One region of the Streptomyces sp. NPDC059454 genome, then DNA from elsewhere that is predicted to be linked to it. Evidence: riboswitches for the same ligand, from Rfam matches in the RefSeq annotation. Region 1 holds a riboswitch; each other region holds the start of a gene.
What was found. Region 1 has a riboswitch for cobalamin ahead of ACFXAE_RS05605 (ABC transporter substrate-binding protein). Riboswitches for the same ligand answer to the same signal wherever they lie in the genome.

Region 1 (7,548 bases):
GCGGTGCCGGCGTGGGCGCACCGGCAGCAGCGGGGCCATCCGGTCCCAGGGATCATCGAGGACAAGCTTCACGTTCACGAGGCTGCGGCTTGCCGGAGAACCCGGTTGAGCACGCCGAGCCGGATCGACATACTCCCCGGATGACCAACACCGGGGGCAAGGCCACTGAGCAGTGTGGGGATGAACCTTGGTACCGCGTGCGCACAGATCTGTTCGAGGCGTCATTCCTGCCCAGCGCCGGCGAGGATCTGGATGCCGTCTGCAACGTCGACGTAGAGGTGCAGCTGGCAGCGGACGGCTCCCGATGGAGCGCGACCGTGTTCACGCTCGCCGAGGTCGAGCGCCTCATGAAGAGGTGGTCCCGAACTGGCGAGGAGTTGGGCGGCCGCTACTTCTGGTGCTCTGACGGACTGATAGTCCGGGACCCTGGCATCGACAACATGACCCGGGTACTCGCCGGCCTGCTCGAAACCGGTGACTTCACGCAGGTTCTTCAGCGACTCGACGACGAGTAGCCAGCGCCCTCGTTCTGCAACGATCAGTAAGGCGCGTGCCACTCCCGTTTGCCGAAACCCGGAAGAAATGTGGAGCTCACAAAGCCTGACGTAGCCGGTCATGGCCAGGAACGTGGGGGCGCGGCCGTAGGACTTCATGCCGACCAGGTGGACGCCCTGTTCGGGGTGGGAGAGCGCGCGGTGCCCGTGCGGGTGGACGGTGCCGCAGGAGTGCTGGCTGGGGTCGATCAACGGGGCGAGTTCCACCGGGGCCTGGAGGCGAACATGCGCGCGCAGGCCGAGAGGTCCGGCGCGGAGAGGAAGCCGCCTTCCTCACCCGCTTCGCCCGCTCGGTGACCGTCGTCCACCGCCGCTCCACGCTGCGCGCCTCGCGGGTCACGCAGAACCGGGCCCTCGCAGTTGACGACGGCCCGCGTCGCGTCGACGAAGCCGACCTTCTGGTTCCTGTGCTGGAGGCAGAAAGCGTGCTCCCAGGCGTCGAAGACCAGGATCGGGACCGAGTTCCGCCGTCGCCCTGTCGCCGGCCGTCATCCCGTCCCGGGACGCCGTCCCGCCCGCCCGGTACCGGCCGTCAGTCCGTCTCCTGGGCGTGCGGGGCCGTCGCGGGCGGATGGGTCGGACGGTCCCGTCCGCCGTCACGGCCCGACACCGCCACGACGACCAGCCCGACGACAATGGCTCCGACCGCGACTCGCCCTGCCGCCCGCGCCCACCAGGCCGGACGGGTCGCGCCCCCGCCGGGAGGGCCCAGCCGTCCGGCCCGCCGGGCAGGCCTGAGCAGACGAAGCAACAGCAGTGCGGCGACCGGGAGTTGCAGCAGCCACAACACGGTGCGCGGCCACTCCCCGTACCAGACGTTGGTTCCGTACAGCAACGTGTGCCACACGCTCAGCACGTACACGACGATCACGAAACGGTGCAGCCGGCGCCAGGCGTTCGCTCCGATGCGGTGCCGGACGTAGAACAACAGCCCCAGCGGAATCGCCAGGTACAGGGCTCCCTGTCCGATCGGGATGGCGATCTTTCCGGTTCCGGAGTCGTACCAGCCCGGCACGAAGGTGTCCGCGAAGGCCACCCACAACCGCTCCGCCCACGCCACCTTCGTCTCGTAGCGCACGAGTTCGGCGGCGAACATCAGCGCGTGGGCGAACATCAGCGCCATCGTCGTCAGGCTCGTGGTGCGGTGCCAGCGCTCCAGCACCTGCCGGGAGACCGGCAGCCGGGCGGGGCGCGGCCCCGACAGCAGCAGACCGAGCGTGACCGTGCCCCAGGCCCACAGCAGTCCCGACCACCCGAACGCCTGGCTGAGCAAGTACATCCAGTAGGTGCCGGGGTCGTCCATGAACGGCATGACCGCGACCGTGTCCGACTCGCCCGACTCCATGCGCGCCCACAGGAACGCGAACACGAGCGCCGTGACCACCACCGCCGCGGTGGCATCGGGCAGGGCGGACCGCAGGTCGCCGCGCAGCGCGACGCGATCGCCGGGAGGCCGTCGCCGCCCGGGAAGGGCTGCCGCCCCGTCCTCGTCCGGCCTCGTGTCTGACGTCATCGGGGGCCTCCCGGGCACGGACCACCGCAGCAGCGGTGCGCAAGTGGCGTGAGGCAACAAGTCTGACTGAGGGGGCGGCGATCCCCGAGGCGGTATCCGGCCAGAGTCGCCGTGCGGCTCGGCACGGTCGGCGTCGTCCTGACCGCGGCATCGCTCGTGCGGTTCTCCGGCGGCATCGCCGGCGGGGCCCTCGCGGACCGGACCGGGCCGCGCGGCACGATGCTGCGGGCACTCGTCGTACGCACCGCCGGTTTCGCCGGGCTCCTGCCCGGCCCTGCGCCGGCTGCCCCTCGCGATCCGGGCACTGGTCGTGACGTGCTGCGGTGCCGCGCTCCACCTGCCCGCGAACAAGGTGTATTCGGGGCTTCGGCGGATTCGACGGGCACCCTTACGACGAGAACGCCGAGCGGCTCGTCCTTCGGGCTGTCCGCGAAGCGTGAGGGGCGCGGGCGTGCGGCCGGGTCCGCACGCCCTTTTGCCGTCGGCTCGGGGAAACGTAGGATCACCTGGTCATCGCCGCGACGGGAGACAGGAAGCCGGTGCGAATCCGGCACGGTCCCGCCACTGTGACCGGGGAGCGCCCCTCCGACATGCCACTGCGCACCGCGCGGGAAGGCGGAGGGAACGTCGATCCGGGAGTCAGGACACTGGTCCGTCGCGGGCCCGATCCGAGGAGCGCGGACTCCAGGAGGCTTCACGTGTCCCAGCTGTTCACCCCTGCCCGCACGCGCGGGTTCCTTCGTGCCACGGCCGCTGCCGTGGCTCTTTCGTCGGTACTGCCGGCCACCGGCTGCGGTGCGTCCGACGGGAGCGGCGGGGACGCGAAGGCCACCGCTCCCGTGACCGCGGGCTTCCCGGTCACCGTCGACAACTGCGGTGTGAAGACGACGTACGACAGGCCGCCGTCGCGGGTGGTCACCATCCACCAGCACCCGGCGGAACTCATGCTCGCCCTCGGCCTGAAGGACCACATGGCCGGCACGGCCTTCCCCGACTCCGCCGTCCTGCCCGAGCTGAAGGAGGACTACGAGGCGATCCCCGAACTGGCGCGGAAGGAACCGTCGTTCGAGACCGTCCTGGAGGCCGAGCCGGATCTCGTCTACGGCGGCTACGGCAGCGCCTTCGCCGAGAGTGAGGGCCGCTCCCGCGAGGCGTTCGCCGACGCCGGTATCGCCACCCACCTCAACCGCGAGTACTGCGGCAAGAAGCAGGTGACGATGGAGGACACCTACGACGAGATCCGCACCATCGGCACGATCTTCGGTGTCCCGGACCGGGCCGACAAGCTGGTCGCCGACCTCGAGGGCCGCGTCGGCAGGGCCGCCGCCGAGGTCGAGGGCGAGCCCGAACCATCCGTCTTCGTCTACGACAGCGGCGACAAGAGCGCCTTCACCGCGGGCGGCAAGAGCCTGGGCACCGAGCTGATCCGGCTGGCCGGCGGCGAGAACGTCTTCGCCGACCTCGACGACGTCTTCGGCGACGTCTCCTGGGAGCAGGTCGTCGAGCGCGGGCCGGAGGTCATCGCCGTCTACGACTACGCGGGCGCCGGAAGCGTGGAGGAGAAGAAGGAGTTCCTGCTCTCCCAGCCCGCGCTCGCCGACGTACCCGCCGTCAGGAACAAGCGGTTCGTCGTCCTGCCGCTGACCGCCACCCTGGTCGGCATCCGTTCGGCCTACGCGGTCGAGGACCTGGCCCGCGGGCTGCACCCCGAGAGCTTCCGGTGACCCGGGCCGCCACCGACACGTCCACCGAGCGGACGGTTCGACGGTGGAAGGGCGAGGAGGCAGGAGCGTGCCGTACACGGTTGGCCGTCACGCTGCTCGTGCTCACCGCCCTGCTCACGGTCTCCGCCACGGCGGGCCTCGCGATCGGCTCCGTCCGGGTGCCGCCCGGCCAGGTGTGGGGCATCGTGACGCACGCGCTGGGTGCCGACTGGCAGGAGCCGGACTGGTCGCGGGCCAGGGAGACCATCGTGGTGGACGTGCGGGCACCGCGGGTGCTGCTCGGTGCGGTCACCGGCGCCGGCCTGGCGGTGATCGGCACCGCGCTGCAGGCCCTGGTGCGCAACCCCCTCGCCGAGCCCTACCTGCTCGGTGTCTCCTCCGGTGCGTCCCTCGGCGCGGTCTCCGTGATCGTGTTCGGGGTGACCCTCTTCGGGCCGGTCTCCCTGTCGGTGGCCGCCTTCGTGGGCGCCCTGGGCGCGCTCCTGCTCGTGTACGCCACCGCGCGCACCGGCGGACGCATCACCTCATCTCGGCTGGTGCTGTCCGGGGTGGCGATCGCGGCGGTGCTCACCGCGGTCCTCGATCTGCTGCTGCTCACCACCGACCGGGGCAACGAGGCCCGCGCGGTGCTCGCCTGGACCCTCGGCGGCCTCGGCGGCGTCAACTGGGGCACGCTGTGGCTGCCGAGCACGGCCCTGCTGCTCGGTGTCGGCGTCCTCATGGCGCAGGCCCGCAACCTGAACCTGCTGCTGGCCGGCGAGGAGGCGGCGACCACGATGGGGCTGGACGTGGCCCGCTTCCGCGCCCGGCTGTTCGTGCTGGTCTCCCTCGTCACGGGCGTACTGGTCGCGGCGGCCGGACCGATCGGCTTCGTCGGCCTGATGATGCCCCACATCGTGCGCCTGTTCGTCGGCGGCGACCACCGCCGGGTCCTGCCGACGGCGGCACTCGGCGGAGCGGTCTTCCTCATCTGGGCCGACATCGCCGCCCGGACGATCGCCGCGCCCATGGAAGTACCCGTCGGCGTCCTCACGGCCCTGTGCGGCGGGCCGTTCTTCCTGTGGCTGATGCGCCGGGACGCCCGGCGCGGCACCGACCGAGGAGTGGCATGACCGCGGCCGAGCTGAGCGTCGACGGCGTCACGCTCACCGCCGGAGCCCGCCACCTGGTGCGCGACGTCTCCCTGACCGCCCGACCGGGCGAGACGATCGGGCTCGTCGGGCCCAACGGCAGCGGCAAGTCCAGCCTCCTGCGCACCGTTTACCGGGTCCTGCGCCCGGACACCGGTCGGGTGCGCGTCGACGGAGACGACGCCTGGTCACTGCCGGTGCGGCAACTGGCCCGCACCGTGGCGGCGGTGGTCCAGGACTCGGCAGCCGACTTCGACCTCGCCGTCCGCGAGGTCGTCGCCATGGGTCGCACCCCGCACAAACGGCTCCTCGCCGGTGACACCCCCGAGGACGCGGAACTCATCGACTCCGCACTCCTGGCGGTCGACGCCGTCCACCTGGCCGACCGCCCCTTCGACCGGCTCTCGGGTGGCGAGCGCCAGCGCGTCCTGATCGCGCGCGCCCTGGCCCAGCAGCCCACCCTCCTGGTCCTCGACGAACCCACCAACCACCTCGACATCCGGCACCAACTGTCCGTGCTCGGCACCCTGCGCCGCCTGCCCGCGACCGTGCTGCTCGCCCTGCACGACCTCAACCTGGCCGCCTACTACTGCGACCGCCTCTACGTCCTGCACGACGGTGAGGTCACCGCGAGCGGGCCACCCGCAGAGATACTCACCCCTCAGCTCCTGGCCGAGGTCTACGGAGTGGCCGCGGAAGTCGCCGCCCATCCGCGCACGGGCGCCCCGCAGGTGACGTTCCTCCCCGAAGAGCCACGCAGCTGAAGGGCTCCACCCGATATCGTCCTGTGTCCATACGCGCCACCGGGGACGAAACGGGGAGCGTGACCGACGCCTCCAGGGCATCAGGGTCCCCAGAAGACGTGGGGCTCTGTGGGAGCGAATGGCGTGCCTCGGCCGGCCGCGAAGAGTTCCGGGTCGCATGTCGCGCACCGGTCGTGGGAGTCGTGTCGTCGCCGCGTCCTTGTTCCGGGTACTCGTGAGAGGGGAACCCGAGTGCGACGGTGCCCACGACGGACACTCGAACCCACCTCCTCGGCAGCCCCTGCCCGGCCGCCCCTGCAAGGCTTCTCGTCGAACGCCGCTGTCACAGGGATCACATGCGCACGGCAGGCCGTTCATCTGCCCAACGGCGTCCCGGAACCACTGTCCGCCTCCGGGCTCACCAGCGGCATGGGTCATCAGGCCCTGCAGAGGGCCGGACAGACCCCGGGGCGTGTGCGTGCTGGTGGCAGGCATCCGGTGGGCCGTCCGGGCACGGCTGGATGTGGGTCGCGGGGCGCAGGCCGAGCATGGCTCCCGACGAGACCACCGGCTCGCGCAGGACACCACCGCGTAGCCGGGGCAGTCCGGTTACACGATCTCCAGAACGTCCCGTACCGGGCGGCGGGGCGTGGCCGGTCCCCTCGGGCCATACCCGAGGCGCAACACCATCTGCACCTGGCCCGTGCCCGACGCGGGGTCGCGGGCCAGCAGGCGCAGCGCGCGGTCCTCCAGCGCGTGCGACGTCAGGGAGGTGGCCAGGTCGGCCAGGGTCGCCTCCAGCAGGACACGCTCCAGCGCCTGCCCTGCGCTCAGCCAGTCGGCCGGCCCGTCATCAGGGGTGCTCAGCAGGGCCAGGTGCGGGTTGTGCTCGAACGTGGTGGTTCCGCGGTCCGCGACACGCCGGCGCCCGGCGAAGTCCCGCACGGGGGCCTTGCCGTCCCGCTTGCGTGGGCCGAACGCGTACTCGGGAACGCCGTCGACGGCCGTGTCCGCCTCCAGTCCGAGCCGGGTCCAGCGGACCAGGTCCTCGCTCGTCTCCGGGTCCAGGGTGTCCCGGCTCTCGGCGTCGTGGATCAGGTCGAGCACGGTCTCGGCGTGCCAGGATCCGGGGAAGAGGAGCGCTGCCCCTTCCAGCTCGGCGGCGTCCCGCAGGGTGGCCCGCACGTTCTCGGGGATGTCCTTCTCGGCGAAGGGATGGCGGCTGGTGTGCCGCCGGCGGATCGCCGGGTGCAACCGCACCAGCTCCTCGTCCCGCTGGCGCCCCACCTCGTCGGCCAGATGAACGGCAGCGAGCAGGAGCGGGTCCTGCGGGTCGGGCAGCAGCCGGACCTCCGGGAGAAGGTCCGCGTGCGCGGCGGTGACGCGCAGGTTCATCAGCGCGGCGCCGCAGCCGAGGTGGAGGGCACGGCCGCGGGGGTCGGTATGCGGTACGGCACGCTGGGGATCCGAGCGCACATGAAGGGTTCGGCTGCCGAGGAAGCAGCGGAACCGCCACGGCTGCGCGTTGTGCAGAGACGGTGCAGCTGTGGCGTCGTGGACCAAGGCAGTCACCGTCTCCCTGGTGAGCGGTTGCGCCGACACCGCGTCCTCCACTCCGGAACTCCCCCGGGCTCCTGGGCAAGCCCGCCTCCGGGCCCTTACACCTCCAGGCTGCCACCGCCGCACGCCCGGACGTACATGGGCCGACCGGCCCGAGCCGACAAGCCGATGGTCCCGATCGGTGGCGGACCAGGCCGACAGGGCCGAGCGGTCCCTCACCGCCCAGGGCCGAAGGCTCCGGCCCGGTCCGAAGCCGGTGGTTGGTGATCGACCCGGGCTGTCGACGACAGGCCCGTCGGCGTATGCTCCGCCGCTCGGGACATC
Region 2 (7,548 bases), on a different contig from region 1:
CTCACCACTCACCGAGCGCCAGGAGGCGCGCCGGCGCCGCATCCTGCGGGCATGCGCGCGGCTGGCCGGCCGGGGCGGCTTCGACGCGGTGCAGATGCGTGAGGTCGCGGAGTCCTCGCAGGTGGCGCTCGGCACGCTGTACCGCTACTTCCCGTCCAAGATCCATCTTCTGGTCGCGACCATGCAGGACCAGCTGGAGACCCTGCACGGCACGCTGCGCAAGAAGCCGCCGGCCGGTGAGACCCCGGCCGAGCGGGTCGCGGAGACCCTGATGCGGGCCTTCCGCGCGCTCCAGCGGGAGCCGCACCTGGCCGACGCGATGGTGCGCGCCCTGACGTTCGCGGACCGCAGCGTGAGTCCGGAGGTCGACCAGGTCTCCCGGCAGACCACGATGATCATCCTGGACGCCGTGGAACTCACCGACCCCACACCCGAGCAGCTCTCGGCCGTCCGGGTCATCGAGCACACCTGGCACTCGACCCTGATCACCTGGCTCTCGGGCCGCGCCTCCGTCGCCCAGGTCAGGACCGACATAGAAACGGTGTGCCGCCTGATGGACCTGACGGCCCCGGAGAGCACCGATGACCGCTGACAGCCACCGACCACCACTCCGAAAGTTTCGACATCTTTCCGTCAACACTGGCGGCAGGGCCCCTTCTCCACAGACCCTCACATACCGACGGCTTCCGTCGTGCGCGAATGATTGACCACCCCTCCGGCGGCCCGTATCGTCTCCGCAGAAATTCGGAGCCGAGTCCGAAACTTTCGTTCGACCGCACGGCAGCAATCCCGCCCATCCGCAGCACGGGACCCCACCGGAAAAGGGATGACATGCGCATGATCAGAAAGCGGACGAGAACCGGAGGCGGCGGCCCCGCACACGGCCGGCTGCGCGCCGCCCTCGGCGCCACCACCACCGCCCTGCTCACCGTCACCGCGCTCGCCGCACTCCCCCAGACCACCGCCCACGCCGCCGACACCCTGGGCGCGGCGGCGGCCGAGAAGGGCCGCTACTTCGGCGCCGCCGTCGCCGCGAACCACCTCGGGGAGGCGCAGTACGCGGCCACGCTCAACCGCGAGTTCAACTCGGTGACCCCCGAGAACGAGATGAAGTGGGACGCCGTCGAGCCCAGCCGCGGCTCCTTCAGCTTCAGCCGCGCCGACCAGATCGTGAACCACGCCCAGAGCCGGGGCATGGACGTCCGCGGCCACACCCTGGTCTGGCACTCCCAGCTGCCGGGCTGGGTCTCCGGACTCGGCGCGAGCGACCTCCGGTCGGCCATGAACCACCACATCACCCAGGTCATGACCCACTACAAGGGCGAGATCCACTCCTGGGACGTGGTCAACGAGGCCTTCCAGGACGGCGGCAGTGGCGCCCGGCGCAGCTCGCCCTTCCAGGACAAGCTCGGCAACGGCTTCATCGAGGAGGCCTTCCGCACCGCCCGCGCGGCCGACCCGAACGCCAAGCTCTGCTACAACGACTACAACACCGACGGCGTCAACGCGAAGAGCAACGCCGTCTACAACATGGTCCGGGACTTCAAGTCCCGTGGCGTGCCGATCGACTGCGTCGGCTTCCAGTCCCACTTCAACCCCAACTCCCCCGTCCCCTCCGACTACCGGGCCAACCTCCAGCGCTTCGCCGACCTCGGCGTCGACGTGCAGATCACCGAGCTGGACATCGAGGGCTCGGGCCAGGCCCAGGCCACCAACTACGGCAACGTCACACGCGCCTGCCTGGCGGTGACCCGCTGCACCGGCATCACGGTGTGGGGCATCCCGGACAAGTACTCGTGGCGGTCGAGCGGCACCCCCCTGCTGTTCGACGACAACTACAACAAGAAGCCCGCGTACGACGCTGTGCTGAGCGCTCTCGGTGGCACCCCCGGCGATCCTGGTGATCCGGGCGACCCGGACGCGGCCTGCACCGCCACCTACAGCACGGCGGAGCAGTGGGGCGGCGGCTACAACGGCAAGGTGACGATCACGGCGGGCGGTTCGCCGATCACCGGCTGGAGCGTCGACGTCACCATGACCGCCCCGCAGAAGGTCGTCTCCGTCTGGAACGGCTCACCCACCTGGGACGGCAGCGGCAACGTCATGACGGTGCGGTCCAGTTGGAACGGATCGCTCGCCGCCGGGGCATCGACCAGCTTCGGCTTCACCGTGAACGGCGGCGCCTCGCCCCCGCCGCAGGTCGGCGCCTGCACGGCTTCCTGACCCGGCCCACCCGCATCCGCATTCCCATTCCGGGGGTGCGGATGCGGTGCGCCTTCCACGGCTCGCGTGACCCCGCTCACCGAAGCCACCCCTGGCCCCTTCCCTACGGGCGGGTAGAGTGTCGGCGTCGTCATCACACCGTACGGGGGGAAGCCGGTGCAATTCCGGCGCTGACCCGCAACCGTGAGCCGTCCACCGGGACGGCGAGCCGGACTGCCCCGCACGGTTCATGACCGGCTCACGTGCCCGGCGAACCCGCCGGCGCACCGGCACCGTCGAGGCATACGGAGCCGAGCCGCCGGGGTGTCCCGCGCTGCCCGGCTCCCCGCAGGGAAGGCACCCGCCGATCATGAATGTTCGCCGCAGCGCAGCGGTCCTGGCCGCCGTCGCCGTGATCGGCGCCGCCACTCCGGCCGCCGCCGACACGTCCCCGTCCCCCTCGCCGTCCCAGGCACTGCCCTCCGCCCTGTACGGCGACAGCGACCCGCAGTACGACGGCGTCTGGCGCCAGTCGCTCGCCCTGCTCGCCCAGCACACGGCCGGCGTCGAGCCGTCGAAGGCGGCCGTCGACTGGCTCACCGGGCAGCAGTGCGCCGACGGCTCCTTCGCCCCGTACCGCGCCGACACCGCCGAGGCGTGCGACGCGAAGACGATGGTCGACACCAACCAGACCGCCGCCGCCGTCCAGGCCCTCGCCGCGCTCGGCGGCCACGACGACGTCACGAAGAAGGCCGTCGACTGGCTGAGGTCCGCGCAGAACAAGGACGGCGGCTGGGGCTACCTGGCGGGCGGCGCCAGCGACACCAACTCCACCTCCGTCGTCATCGGCGCGCTCGCCGCCGCGGGTGAGAAGCCGGCCGAGGTGAAGAAGGACGGCAAGTCCCCCTACGACGCCCTGCTGAAGCTGGCGCTCCCCTGCGAGGGCGACGGCGCGGGCGCCTTCGCCTTCCAGCCGGACAAGAAGGGCGAACGGACCGCCAACGCGGACGCGACGGCGGCGGGCGTGCTCGGTTCGCTGGGTGCGGGACTGGTCGTCGAGCCCGGCAGGGGCGAGGCGAAGGAAGCAGCGTGCGAGAAGGCCGCCGGCCCCGAGCAGGCCGCCGCCAACGGTGCCGCGTATCTCACGGACGCCCTCGCCGAGAAGGACCACCTCACCTCCGCCCTCGCCGGCGCCGAGGACCAGCCCGACTACGGCAACACCGCCGACGCGGTCGTCGCGCTCGCCGCGCAGGGCGCCACCGAGCCGGCCGGGAAGTCCCTGGCCTGGCTGGAGAAGAACGCCGCCGACTGGGCGGCACGGAGCGGCCCCGCCGCGTACGCCCAGCTGATCTTCGCGGCCCACGCGACGGGCGCGGACCCGCGCGCCTTCGGCGGCACGGACCTGGTGAAGCAGCTGACGGCGACGGGCCCGGCCCCCGAGAAGACCACCCAGGCGTCGAAGGACGGGGAAAAGAAGGACGGGGAAAAGAAGGACGACTCCGACTCGGGCCTCGGCGTCTGGTGGTTCGTCGGCGTCTGCCTGGTCGCCGGCATCGGCATCGGCTTCCTGATCAGCGGCCGTAAGAAGCGGCAGCAGCCGTGATCCGCCGGGCCACCGTACTGTTCCTGGCCGCGCTCCTGCCCCTGTCGGCGGGCGCGGGCCAGGCGCAGGCCGCCGGCTACCGCTACTGGTCGTTCTGGGAGCAGGACGGCACGGCATGGACGTATGCCAACCAGGGCCCGTCCCTCGCCCGCCCCGCCGACGGTGACGTCCACGGCTTCCGCTTCTCCGTCAGCGAGAACTCCGCCGACGCGGCGAAGCCCCGCGGTACCGCCGACTTCGGCACCATCTGCGCGAAGACCCCGGCGGCCGACGGCAGGAAACGCGTGGCCCTGGTCATCGACTTCGGCACCTCCGCCGACGCCCCGTCCGGCGAAACCCCGCCGGCCGGCCGCACGGCCTGCGCCCGGGTCCCCGAGGACGCCACCACGGCCGAGGCCCTGGCCTCGGTCGCCGAACCCCTCCGCTACGACACCAACGCCCTGCTGTGCGCGATAGCGGGCTACCCGAAGCAGGGCTGCGGAGAGCAGGTCTCGGCGGAAAAGGCCCCCGCGCCCCCAGAGGAAACGAGGGAGTCGGACGACTCCGGCCCCTCAGTGGGCCTGACAGCCGGAATCGCCGTGGTGGCCCTCCTCGGAGCAGCGGCACTCTGGCAGGCACGCCGCCGTGCGTCGTGACTGCGGGCAGGAGTGCCCGCGTGACTGCGGGCACTCCTGCCTCCCCCAGGGCGGCACGGGTGGGCGATGGGGGTCCCCCCGCTCGAGCGCGGCCGAGAGTGAGGGAGGCACCCCGCGCACACCGGGCTGCGCGACACCCCCCGCCCAGCACCGGCACCGCGCCCCCCACCTCCACCCCGGCGCCTGGTGGCTCTGGGCCCTGGCCCTGGGCACCGCGGCCACCCGCACCACCAACCCCCTCCTCCTCACCCTCCTCATCGCCGTCTCCGCCTACGTCGTGGCGACCCGCCGCCCCCACGCCCCCTGGTCCCGTTCCTACGGCGCCTTCGTCAGACTCGCCCTCGCCGTCCTCCTCGTCCGCCTCGCCTTCGCCGTGCTCCTCGGCTCCCCCGTCCCCGGCACGCACGTGCTCGTGCACCTCCCCGAAATCCCCCTCCCCCACTGGGCCCAGGGCATCCGCCTCGGCGGCAAGGTCACCGCCGAGGCCCTCGCCTTCGCCCTGTACGACGCCCTCCGTCTGGCCACCCTCCTCATCTGCGTGGGCGCCGCGAACGCCCTCGCCAACCCCTCCCGCCTGCTCAAATCCCTCCCCGGCGCCCTGTACGAACTCGGCGTGGCCGTCGTCGTGGCCCTCACCTTCGCCCCGAACCTCATCGCCGACGTCCAGCGCCTGCGCGCCGCCCGCCGTCTGCGAGGCCGGCCCGACAAGGGCGTACGCGGCCTGCTCCAGGTCGGACTCCCGGTCCTGGAGGGCGCGTTGGAGCGCTCGGTCGCCCTCGCCGCCGCGATGGACGCGCGCGGATACGGCCGTACCGCCGACGTACCTCCCACCGTCCGCCGTACCACCGCCGCCCTCACCCTCGGCGGCCTGCTCGGCGTCTGCGCCGGCACGTACGGGCTGCTCACCGCCGAGGGCGGCACCTACGGCCTCCCCGTCCTCCTCGCCGGTGTCGCCGCCGCCCTCGCGGGCCTGTGGCTCGGCGGCCGGCGCACCCTGCGCACCCGCTACCGCCCGGACCCCTGGGACGCCCGCGCCTGGCTGGTCACCGCGTCCGGAGCCGCCGTGGCCGCCCTCCTGGCCCTCGCCGCCTCCCGCGACCCGGCGGCCCTGCACCCCGGCGTGGTCCCGCTCGTCGCGCCCGCGCTCCCCCTGTGGCCGGCGGCGGCCGTCCTGGTCGGCCTGCTCCCCGCTTTCATCACCCCCGCCCCCGAGGCGGCCACGGACACCCGCAAGGAGCCGACGACGTGATCCGCTTCGAGAACGTGTCGGTGACGTACGACGGCGTGGGCGAACCCGCCGTCCAGGGCGTCGACTTCGAGGTCCCCGAGGGCGAACTGGTCCTCCTCGTGGGCCCGTCCGGCGTCGGCAAGTCGACGGTGCTGGGCGCGGTGAGCGGCCTGGTCCCGCACTTCACCGGCGGCACCCTGCACGGCAGGGTCACGGTCGCCGGCCGTGACACCCGTACCCACAAGCCGCGCGAACTCGCCGACGTCGTGGGCACGGTGGGCCAGGACCCGCTCTCCCACTTCGTGACGGACACGGTGGAGGACGAACTCGCCTACGGCATGGAGTCGTTGGGAATCACCCCGGCCGTGATGCGCCGCAGGGTGGAGGAAACCCTGGACCTCCTCGGCCTCGCCGGCCTCCGCGACCGTCCCCTCGCCACCCTCTCCGGCGGCCAGCAGCAGCGCGTGGCCATCGGCTCGGTCCTCACCCCGCACCCCCGGGTCCTGGTCCTCGACGAACCGACGTCCGCGCTCGACCCCGCGGCGGCGGAGGAGGTCCTCGCGGTCCTCCAGCGCCTGGTCCACGACCTCGGCACCACCGTCCTGATGGCAGAACACCGCCTGGAACGCGTCATCCAGTACGCCGACCGGGTGGCCCTGCTGCCGGGCCCCGGCGAGCGGCCGTGGCTCGGCACCCCGGCGGAGGTGATGGCGGTCTCCCCCGTCCGTCCCCCCGTGGTCGACCTGGGCCGCCTGGCCGGCTGGTCCCCCCTCCCCCTGACGGTCCGCGACGCCCGGCGCGAGGCGGGCCCGCTGCGCGACCGCCTGGCCGACAGGCGACCCCCCGCACAGGAACCCGAGCCGCCGGCACCGGCCCCCGCCACCAGGCGCCTGTTCCCGCGCAGGAAGCCCGGCACCCCGGCCCCCGCCCACGTGGCCGAGGTCCGTTCCCTCGCGGTCCGCCGCGACCGCGTCCAGGCCCTGCGCCACATCGACCTGACCGTCGGTCCCGGCGAGACGATCGCCCTCATGGGCCGCAACGGCGCCGGGAAGTCGACGCTGCTCAGCGCACTGGTGGGCCTGGTCGCCCCCTCCTCGGGCTCGGTCCGCACCGGCGACGCGGTCCCCCACCGCACCCGCCCCCGCGACCTGGTCCGCCGCGTCGGCCTGGTCCCCCAGGAACCCCGCGACCTCCTGTACGCCGACACGGTCGCGGCGGAGTGCGCGGCCGCCGACGGGGACGCGGGCGCCGAGCCGGGCACCTGCCGCGCCCTGCTGACCGAGCTGCTCCCCTCGGTGGCCGACGACACCCACCCCCGCGACCTGTCCGAGGGCCAGCGCCTGACCCTCGCCCTGGCGGTCGTCCTGACCGCGCGCCCGCCCCTGCTCCTCCTCGACGAGCCGACCCGCGGCCTGGACTACGCGGCGAAGGCCCGCCTGGTGACGATCCTGCGCGGACTGGCCGCCGAGGGCCACGCGATCGTCATGGCCACGCACGACGTGGAACTGGCGGCGGAACTCGCCCACCGGGTGGTCCTGATCGCGGAGGGCGAGGTGATCGCGGACGGCCCGGCGGCGGAGGTGGTCGTGGCGTCCCCGTCCTTCGCCCCGCAGGTGGCGAAGATCCTGGCCCCGCAGCACTGGCTCACGGTCTCCCAAGTCCGGGAGGCGCTGCGATGACCGGCCCGGACGGCGCACAGCGCCAGACCCGGGCCATCCGTCTGGGCCCGCGCTCATGGGCGGCGCTGGCCCTGGTGAGCGCGGTGGGCGTGGCGGGTGTCGGCTGGCCCTTCCTCGCCCCGCCCGACTCCTCCGTGAACGCCCACGCCCAGGACGCACCGTGGCTCTTCGCGGGCCTGCTGGTCCTGCTGGTGGCGGTGG
Region 3 (7,548 bases), on a different contig from region 1:
ATCCGGCGGTGATGGCGCGCAGTTCAAGCACGGGTGTTCTCCGGGGTGGGTGCCGGGGCCGGGTGGTGGCAGGCGATCGCCCCCGTGAAGGGCGGGAGGGCCGTGCAGGTGTCGGTGGCCCGGTCGCAGCGGGCGGCGAAGGCACAGCCGTCGGGGAGGTCGCCGAGTTCGGGGGGCATGCCGGGGATGGGGGTGAAGGCCCGGTCGGGGAGGGCGTCCAGGAGGCCCCGGCTGTAGGGGTGCTGGGGGCCGGGGGCGCCGAAGAAGGCTTTCGCGTCGGCGAGTTCGACGATGCGGCCCGCGTACATGACCGCCACCCGGTCGGCGACGCGTTCCGCCGCCGCGAGGTCATGGGTGATCATCAGGAGCGCCCGGTCGCCGTCGGCGTCGACGTGGCGGCGCAGTTCGTCGACGGTGCGGTCCACGAGGTCGCGGTCCAGGCCGGTGGTGGGTTCGTCGGCGAGCAGCAGGGGCGCGTCGCCGATCAGGGCGAGGGCGGTGGCGGCGCGCTGGGCGAGGCCGCCGGAGAGTTCGTGGGGGTGGCGGTCGAGGTGGTCCGGCGGGAACCCGGCGCGTTCGGCGGCCCGTTCGGCCGCCGAGCGCAGGGCGGTGCGGCCCCGGACGCCGGTGAGCTGGGCGACCGTCTCCTCCATCTGGGAGCGGATGGTGCGCACCGGGGTGAGGTGCGCGGCCGGGCTCTGCGGGATGAGGCCGATCCTGCGGCCCCGTACTGTGCGGGCGAGGGTTCGCTCGTCGGCGGTGAGCAGGTCCAGGTCGCCGAGGTGGGCGTGGCCCGCGGTCTGCGCGTTGGCGGGGAGCAGGCCGAGCAGGGCGGAGGCGAGGACGGACTTGCCGCAGCCGCTCTCGCCGATCAGGGCGAGGCACTCGCCGGGCGCCACGTCGAAGCGGGCGTCGGTGACGGCGGCGATCCGGCGGCCGCCCGGCAGCAGGAAGCGCACGGAGAGGCCGCGCACCGACAGCACGGGGGATCGCTCGGTCACAGCGACAGCTCCGATCTGCGGCGGGGGTTGATCCGCTCCCGCCAGACACCGGCGAGGCCGGCGACGGCGAGGGTGGGGACGATCAGGAACAGGCCGGGGAAGAGGGTCGGCCACCACTGTCCGGCCAGCAGGGAGCCGCGGGCGCCCTGGATGAGGGTGCCGAGGCTGGCCGTGTGGGTGGGCAGGCCGAGGCCGAGGAAGGACAGGGCCGACTCGTGCCACATGGCGTGCGGCACCATCAGGACGGCGGCGAGTCCGGCCTGGGGCAGCACGCCGGGCAGCAGGTGCCGTACGACGACCCGCCACCGGGAGGCGCCGCCGGAGACGGCCGCGTCGATGTAGGGGCGGGAGCGCAGCGAGAGGACCTCGGCGCGGACGATGCGGGCGGTGGACAGCCAGTGGGTGAGGCCGACGGAGATCACCACCGGCCAGACGCCCGGCCGGAACATGGCGACGATGAAGACGCCGAGCAGCAGGTGCGGTACGGAGGAGAAGGTGTCGACCAGGCGCATGACCGCGCGGTCGGTCCAGCCGCCGAGCGCCCCGGCGGTGGCGCCGACGGCGGTGCCGATCACGGTGGCGGTGAGGGCGGCCACCACGCCCACGAGCAGGGAGACCCTGAGCCCGTAGACGCAGCGCAGCAGCAGGTCGCGGCCCACGTCGTCGGTGCCGAAGGGGTGGGACCAGGACGGTGGCAGGAGTTTGGCGGCGAGGTCGACGGCCTGCTGGTCGAGCTGGACCAGCGGCGGTACGAGGAGCACCGCGAGGACCGTCACGGCGACCAGGGTCGCGGAGACGCGCAGGCGGAGGGTGTGGGTGGAGCGGCGGGCGGTGCCGTGCGCGCGCCACACCGTTTTCGTCACGGCGGTGGTGGTGTCAGCCATGGGGGTCACATCTCATTCAGCTTCACCCTCGGGTCGATCAGTCCGTAGAGCAGGTCGGCGAGGAGGTTTCCGGCGAGGACTGCGGCGGTGGCGAGGGTGGTCAGCGCGGCCAGCAGCGGGAAGTCGACGGAGGTGGCCGCCTCCACGGTGGCCGCGGCGATGCCCGGCCAGCTGAACACGGTCTCCACCAGCAGGGCGCCGGTGATGAGTTCGGGGACGCGGGAGCCGATCAGGGTGAGCACGGGCAGCAGTCCGGAGCTCAGGGCGTGGCCGAGCAGGACGGTGCGTTCGCTCAGGCCGCGGGCCCTGGCGCCGCGCACGGGGTCCTCCCCGAGGGCGTCGCCGACGCCCTGCCGGACGTACAGCGTGAACCAGGGAAGCTGGGAGACGGCGAGGACGCCGGCGGGCAGGATCAGGTGGCTCGTGACCTGGCCGAAGGTGACCTGTTCGCTGCCGGTGTCGGTGAGGCCGCCGGCCGGGAGGACGTCCAGGTGGAGGGCGAACAGCCAGACGGCGAGCAGGGCGATCCAGAAGACCGGGGCGGCCTCCAGGGCGTAGGCGAGGGAGGTCACCGTGCGGTCGAGGACGGAGCCGGGGCGGCGGGCCGCGAGGACGCCGAGCACGGTGCCGAGCAGGACGGCGGCGGCGAACGCGACGGCGCACAGGAGGGCCGACCAGACCAGGCGTTCGCCGATCACCTCCGCCACGGGCTGGCGCATGACGGTGGACCGGCCGAGGTCGCCGCCGAGCGCGGAGGTCAGCCAGTCCCACCAGCGGGCGGTGAACGGCCGGTCCACGCCGAGGTTCTCCCGCAGCCGGTCCAGGGTCTCCTGGTCGGCGCCGAGCGCGGCGGTGCCGGCGTACGCCTTGACGGGGTCGAAGGGGGAGGCTGCGGCGACGGCGAACACGCCGAAGGTGACGACGAGCAGCACGGGCACGGCGAACAGGGCCCGCCGTGCCGTGAGCCGGGTCATCTCTCCCCAGGGGAGGGAGCTCATGCCGTGGGCTGCCAGTCCTCGACGTTCCACCAGGGGCCGCTGGCGAAGCCGTGCTCGTGGGGTTCGGTCTGGGTGGTGAGGTCCTTCCAGCGGTCGGCGAGGACGTACATGTGGTCGATGTGGGTGAGGAAGGTGTAGCCGGGGTTCTTCACCAGTTCGCGCTGGAGGGTGTCGTAGGCGGCCTTGCGGTCCTCGGGGTCCTGGCCGCGGCGGCCGGTGTCGAGGGCCTCGTCGACGGCCGGGTTGTCGTAGAGGGCCATGTTGTTGAAGCCGTCGCCGGCGAGGGAGGAGTGCAGGAGCGTGTAGAGGCCGAAGTCGGGGTCGCCGGTGCTGCCGAAGCCGGCGAGGACGGCGTCGTGCTTCATCCGGGGTTCGATGACCTCCCAGGTGGCGCTCTCGACCTCGACGTCGATGCCGGCCTTCTTGGCGTCGGAGGCGTAGGCGAGGGCGTGGTCCTGGCGGACCTTGTCGCCGGAGGGGTAGTAGAGGGTGAAGCGGGCGGGGCGGCCGTCCTTGGCGCGGATGCCGTCCTTGCCGGGCTTCCAGCCGGCGTCGTCGAGGATGTCCTCGGCCTTGGCGAGGTCCTGGGAGCGTTCGACGTCCTCGGCGAACCAGGGGTCGTCGAGGGGCAGCGGGCCGTAGGCGGGGCGGCCGGCGCCGTCGAGGATCTTGTCGACCATGGTCTCCCGGTCCACGGCCAGGTCCAGGGCGCGGCGGATCGCGGTGTCACCGGTGACGGGGTTGCCGGTGGGGAGGGTGACGGCGCGGAAGTCGTACGACGTCGCCCGGTACGTCTTCTTGCCGTCGTCGTCCTCGAAGGTGGCGGCGAGGTTGGGCGGGAGGGTCGCGCCGTCGAGGTCGCCGGAGCGCAGTCGGGTGGCGCGGACGTCGTCGTCGGCGATGATCGCCATGGTGAGCTTTTTCACCTTCGGTGCGCCGCCCCAGTAGTCCGGATTGGCCTTGAAGGTGAGCTTTTCGCCCTTGCTCCAGCCGGTGAGGACGTACGGCCCGGTGCCGACCGGCTTCGTGTTGAAGGAGCCGGTGTTGGGGTCCTGCTCGCCCGCGATGTGCTCGGGGACGATGGGCAGCACCGTGCGGGCGGCGAAGGCCGCGTAGGGGTGGTCGAGGGTGAAGACGACCTTGTCGTCGCCGTCGGCCCGGACCCCCTTGACGGCGTCCAGTTCGCTCTTGGCGGTGTTGTTGGTCCTGTCGTCCAGCACGGTGGTGTACGTGAAGACCACGTCGTCGGCGGTCAGCGGCTCGCCGTCGCTGAACTTCACGCCGTCGCGCAGGGTGTACGTGTAGGTGCGGCCGCCGTCGGTGACCTCGGGGAGCGCCTTCGCCAGGGCGGGCTTCAGGTCGAGGCCGGGGCCCCGGGCGAGGAGTCCGTCGAAGATCTTGGAGTTGCCGTCCTTGCCGTAGCCGAGCAGGGGACTGAGGGTGTCCGGTTCGGAGGGGACCCCGATCACGACGGAATCGGTGGACGCACCGCCGTCCGCGCCGCCGCCCCCCGGCGCCGAGCAGGCGGCGACCGCACCGGCCATCGCGACCGCGGCGGCGGCACCCCGTATTCGTCGGGTCGTCATCGAACCTCACATCCCTGATGCCCGGAAATCGTTGTTGCATATTAATTGCAGCAAGGTACTGCCCAGGACGCCGCCCCCTCACTCCCCCGCCCCGACGGGCGGCGCCGCTCGTGTCAAGTGCGCAGGTGTGCGCCGGGGTGCGAGCCTCCGGGCGCCGTCCGCGCGCCCCCGGTGGCCGCTTGTCACCGGACCGGAACGGGCACTACTGTCACCACGCCTTGGTGACGGGAAATCGGTGCGATACCGGTGCGGCCCTCGCCACTGTGATCGGGAAGTCCGGCTCCAGTCCTCGCGGACGGCCACTGGGTCCCTCGGGACCCGGGAAGGCGGAGCACGGGCGGTGGTACCCGTCAGCCAGGAGACCGGCCAAGGCACGTCAACCATCCACGAGGTGCTGGAGAGGGTCTGCTGAGCCATGCACATTGCCGAGGGTTTTCTGCCTCCGGCGCACGCGGTCGCCTGGGGCGTCACGTCGGCGCCGTTCGTCGTCCACGGAGCCCGGTCGCTCATCCGTGACGTCAGGGAACATCCCGAGAGCACACTGCTGCTGGGCGCGTCGGGAGCGTTCACGTTCGTCCTGTCCGCGCTGAAACTCCCGTCGGTCACCGGGAGTTGCTCCCACCCCACCGGAACGGGGCTCGGCGCGATCCTGTTCCGGCCACCGGTCATGGCGGTACTGGGCACCATCACCCTGCTGTTCCAGGCGCTGCTGCTCGCCCACGGCGGGCTGACCACGCTCGGCGCCAACGTCTTCTCGATGGCGGTCGTCGGGCCGTGGGCCGGGTACGGCGTCTACCGGCTGTTGCGCCGGTACGACGTACCGCTGATGGTGGCGGTGTTCTTCGGCGCGTTCGTCGCCGACCTGTCGACGTACTGCGTGACGAGCGTGCAACTGGCGCTCGCCTTCCCCGACCCGGGAAGTGGATTCCTGGGCGCGCTCGGCAAGTTCGGCTCCATCTTCGCCGTGACGCAGATCCCGCTCGCGGTGAGCGAGGGGCTGCTGACGGTGCTGGTGATGCGCATGCTGGTGCAGTCGAGCAAGGGGGAGCTGACGCGGCTCGGGGTGCTCGTCACGTCGGTGGCCGGGCGCAGGACGGCGGACTCGACGGGGGCGGTGGCCCGATGAGCCGCAACGCGAAGATCAACACGCTGCTGCTGGTGCTCGTGGCCGCGCTCGCCGTGATTCCGCTGGTGTTCGGGCTCGGCGACCACAAGGAGGAGCCGTTCGCCGGCGCGGACGCCGAGGCGGAGACGGCGATCACCGAGATCGACCCGGACTACGAGCCGTGGTTCTCGCCGCTGTACGAACCGCCGTCCGGCGAGATCGAGTCGGCACTGTTCGCCCTCCAGGCGGCGCTCGGCGCGGGCGTCCTCGCGTACTACTTCGGGGTGCGGCGCGGGCGGCGGCAGGGAGAGGCGCGGGCGCTGGAGCGGCTGCGGGCCGAGGCGGACGCGGGCGCCGGGACCGTTTCCGAACGACGACGGGTCTGACGGCACGTGCTGTCGATCGACGCGGCGGCGCACAGCAGTCGCTGGCGCCGCCGCCATCCCGTGGACAAGGCCGTACTGGGGCTGGGGCTCACCGTGCTGGCGATCTCGCTGCCGCCCTGGCCGGGCGCGGCCCTGGTGCTGGTGACCGCGCTGGTGGTGCTGCTCGGCCCGGCGGGCGTGCCGGCGCGTCGGCTGTGGCGGGCGTACCGGGTGCCGCTGGGCTTCTGCGTCACCGGGGCGCTGACGCTGCTGGTGCGGGTGGGCGGGCCCGGCGGATTCGTGTCCTGGGCCGAGGACGGGCCGCTGCGCGCCGGGGAGTTGCTGCTGCGTACGTCGGCGGCCTCGCTGGGCGTCCTGCTGTTCGCCTTCACCACGCCGCTGTCCGATCTGCTGCCGCGTCTGGTGCGGGCCGGGGTGCCGGCTCCGCTCGTGGACGTGGCGCTGGTGACGTACCGGATGAGCTTCCTGCTGCTGGACTCGGTGCGCCGCGTCCGGGAGGCGCAGGCGGCCCGGCTCGGGCACACCACCCGGGCGGCTGCGTGGCGTTCGCTGGGCGGGCTCGGCGCGACCGCGTTCGTCCGGTCCTTCGACCGGGCGGCGCGGCTGCAGACCGGCCTCGCCGGACGCGGCTACGACGGCACCCTGCGCGTGCTGGTGCCCGAGGCCCGTGTCTCCGTCCGGTTCACGGCCTTGAGCGTGGTGCTTCTGACGGCGCTGGCCGCCCTCACCCTCGTACTGGAAAGGCCGTTGTCGTGAGCGAGTCCGTCCTGGTGGCCCTGCGGGGCGCGTCCTTCGCGTACGAGGACGGCCCGCCCGTGCTCAGCGGCCTGGACTTCCAGGTGCGTGAGGGGCGCTCGTTGGCGCTGCTGGGGCGCAACGGAAGCGGGAAGACGACACTGATGCGGCTGCTGAGCGGTGGACTGCGGCCGAGCGGCGGCGAGTTGACCGTCGAGGGCCGGGCGGTGCGCTACGACCGCAAAGGACTGACGGCGCTGCGTACCACCGTGCAACTGGTGGTGCAGGACCCCGACGACCAGCTGTTCGCGGCGTCGGTCGGCCAGGACGTGTCGTTCGGACCGCTGAACCTCGGCCTGCCCGACGCGGAGGTACGTACCCGGGTGGCGGAGTCACTCGCCGCGCTGGACATCACCGCCCTCGCCGACCGTCCCACGCATCTGCTGTCCTACGGGCAGCGCAAGCGGACGGCGATCGCGGGCGCGGTCGCCATGCGGCCCCGCGTGCTGATCCTGGACGAGCCGACGGCGGGCCTGGACCCCGACGGCCAGGAACGCCTGCTCGCCACCCTCGACGGGCTGCGCGAGGGCGGCACGACGGTCGTCATGGCGACGCACGACGTGGACCTGGCCCTGCGCTGGGCCGACGACGCGGCCCTGCTCACCCCGTCGGGCGCGCACACCGGGCCGGCGGCCGAGACACTGGCCCGCACGGACCTGCTCGCGGCGGCGGGGCTGCGGCTGCCGTGGGGTGTGGCGGTCGGCCGGCTGCTCCGGGCTCAAGGGCTGCTGGCCGGCCCGGCCGCCGGCCCCCGCTCCCCGGAGGAACTGGCGGCCCTGGTGGCCGCGTCCGC

Region 2: linked by a shared signal. The riboswitch ahead of ACFXAE_RS19690 (prenyltransferase/squalene oxidase repeat-containing protein) and the one ahead of ACFXAE_RS05605 (ABC transporter substrate-binding protein) in region 1 are both predicted to bind cobalamin.
Region 3: linked by a shared signal. The riboswitch ahead of ACFXAE_RS30515 (energy-coupling factor ABC transporter permease) and the one ahead of ACFXAE_RS05605 (ABC transporter substrate-binding protein) in region 1 are both predicted to bind cobalamin.

Annotation. Positions count from the first base shown of each region.
Region 1 covers NZ_JBHYVC010000005.1:205,118-212,665, forward strand. Annotated here, with positions in the region: partial or broken gene ACFXAE_RS05575 (transposase) at 1-78, opposite strand, end outside; gene ACFXAE_RS05580 (hypothetical protein) at 141-515, shown strand; partial or broken gene ACFXAE_RS05585 (flavoprotein) at 606-776, opposite strand; partial or broken gene ACFXAE_RS05590 (NAD-binding protein) at 812-919, shown strand; partial or broken gene ACFXAE_RS05595 (Fe-Mn family superoxide dismutase) at 914-1,021, opposite strand; gene ACFXAE_RS05600 (ferric reductase-like transmembrane domain-containing protein) at 1,087-2,067, opposite strand; cobalamin riboswitch at 2,596-2,717, shown strand; gene ACFXAE_RS05605 (ABC transporter substrate-binding protein) at 2,766-3,791, shown strand; gene ACFXAE_RS05610 (FecCD family ABC transporter permease) at 3,788-4,903, shown strand; gene ACFXAE_RS05615 (ABC transporter ATP-binding protein) at 4,900-5,685, shown strand; gene ACFXAE_RS05620 (Acg family FMN-binding oxidoreductase) at 6,274-7,266, opposite strand.
Region 2 covers NZ_JBHYVC010000026.1:89,300-96,847, forward strand. Annotated here, with positions in the region: gene ACFXAE_RS19680 (TetR family transcriptional regulator) at 1-592, shown strand, start outside; gene ACFXAE_RS19685 (endo-1,4-beta-xylanase) at 832-2,223, shown strand; cobalamin riboswitch at 2,324-2,463, shown strand; gene ACFXAE_RS19690 (prenyltransferase/squalene oxidase repeat-containing protein) at 2,573-3,805, shown strand; gene ACFXAE_RS19695 (SCO2322 family protein) at 3,802-4,440, shown strand; gene ACFXAE_RS19700 (CbiQ family ECF transporter T component) at 4,640-5,689, shown strand; gene ACFXAE_RS19705 (ABC transporter ATP-binding protein) at 5,686-7,347, shown strand; gene ACFXAE_RS19710 (ECF transporter S component) at 7,344-7,548, shown strand, end outside.
Region 3 covers NZ_JBHYVC010000065.1:35,854-43,401, forward strand. Annotated here, with positions in the region: gene ACFXAE_RS30490 (ABC transporter ATP-binding protein) at 1-31, opposite strand, end outside; gene ACFXAE_RS30495 (ABC transporter ATP-binding protein) at 24-1,001, opposite strand; gene ACFXAE_RS30500 (ABC transporter permease) at 998-1,885, opposite strand; gene ACFXAE_RS30505 (ABC transporter permease) at 1,891-2,859, opposite strand; gene ACFXAE_RS30510 (ABC transporter substrate-binding protein) at 2,880-4,469, opposite strand; cobalamin riboswitch at 4,672-4,855, shown strand; gene ACFXAE_RS30515 (energy-coupling factor ABC transporter permease) at 4,885-5,595, shown strand; gene ACFXAE_RS30520 (energy-coupling factor ABC transporter substrate-binding protein) at 5,592-5,960, shown strand; gene cbiQ (cobalt ECF transporter T component CbiQ) at 5,967-6,716, shown strand; gene ACFXAE_RS30530 (energy-coupling factor ABC transporter ATP-binding protein) at 6,713-7,548, shown strand, end outside.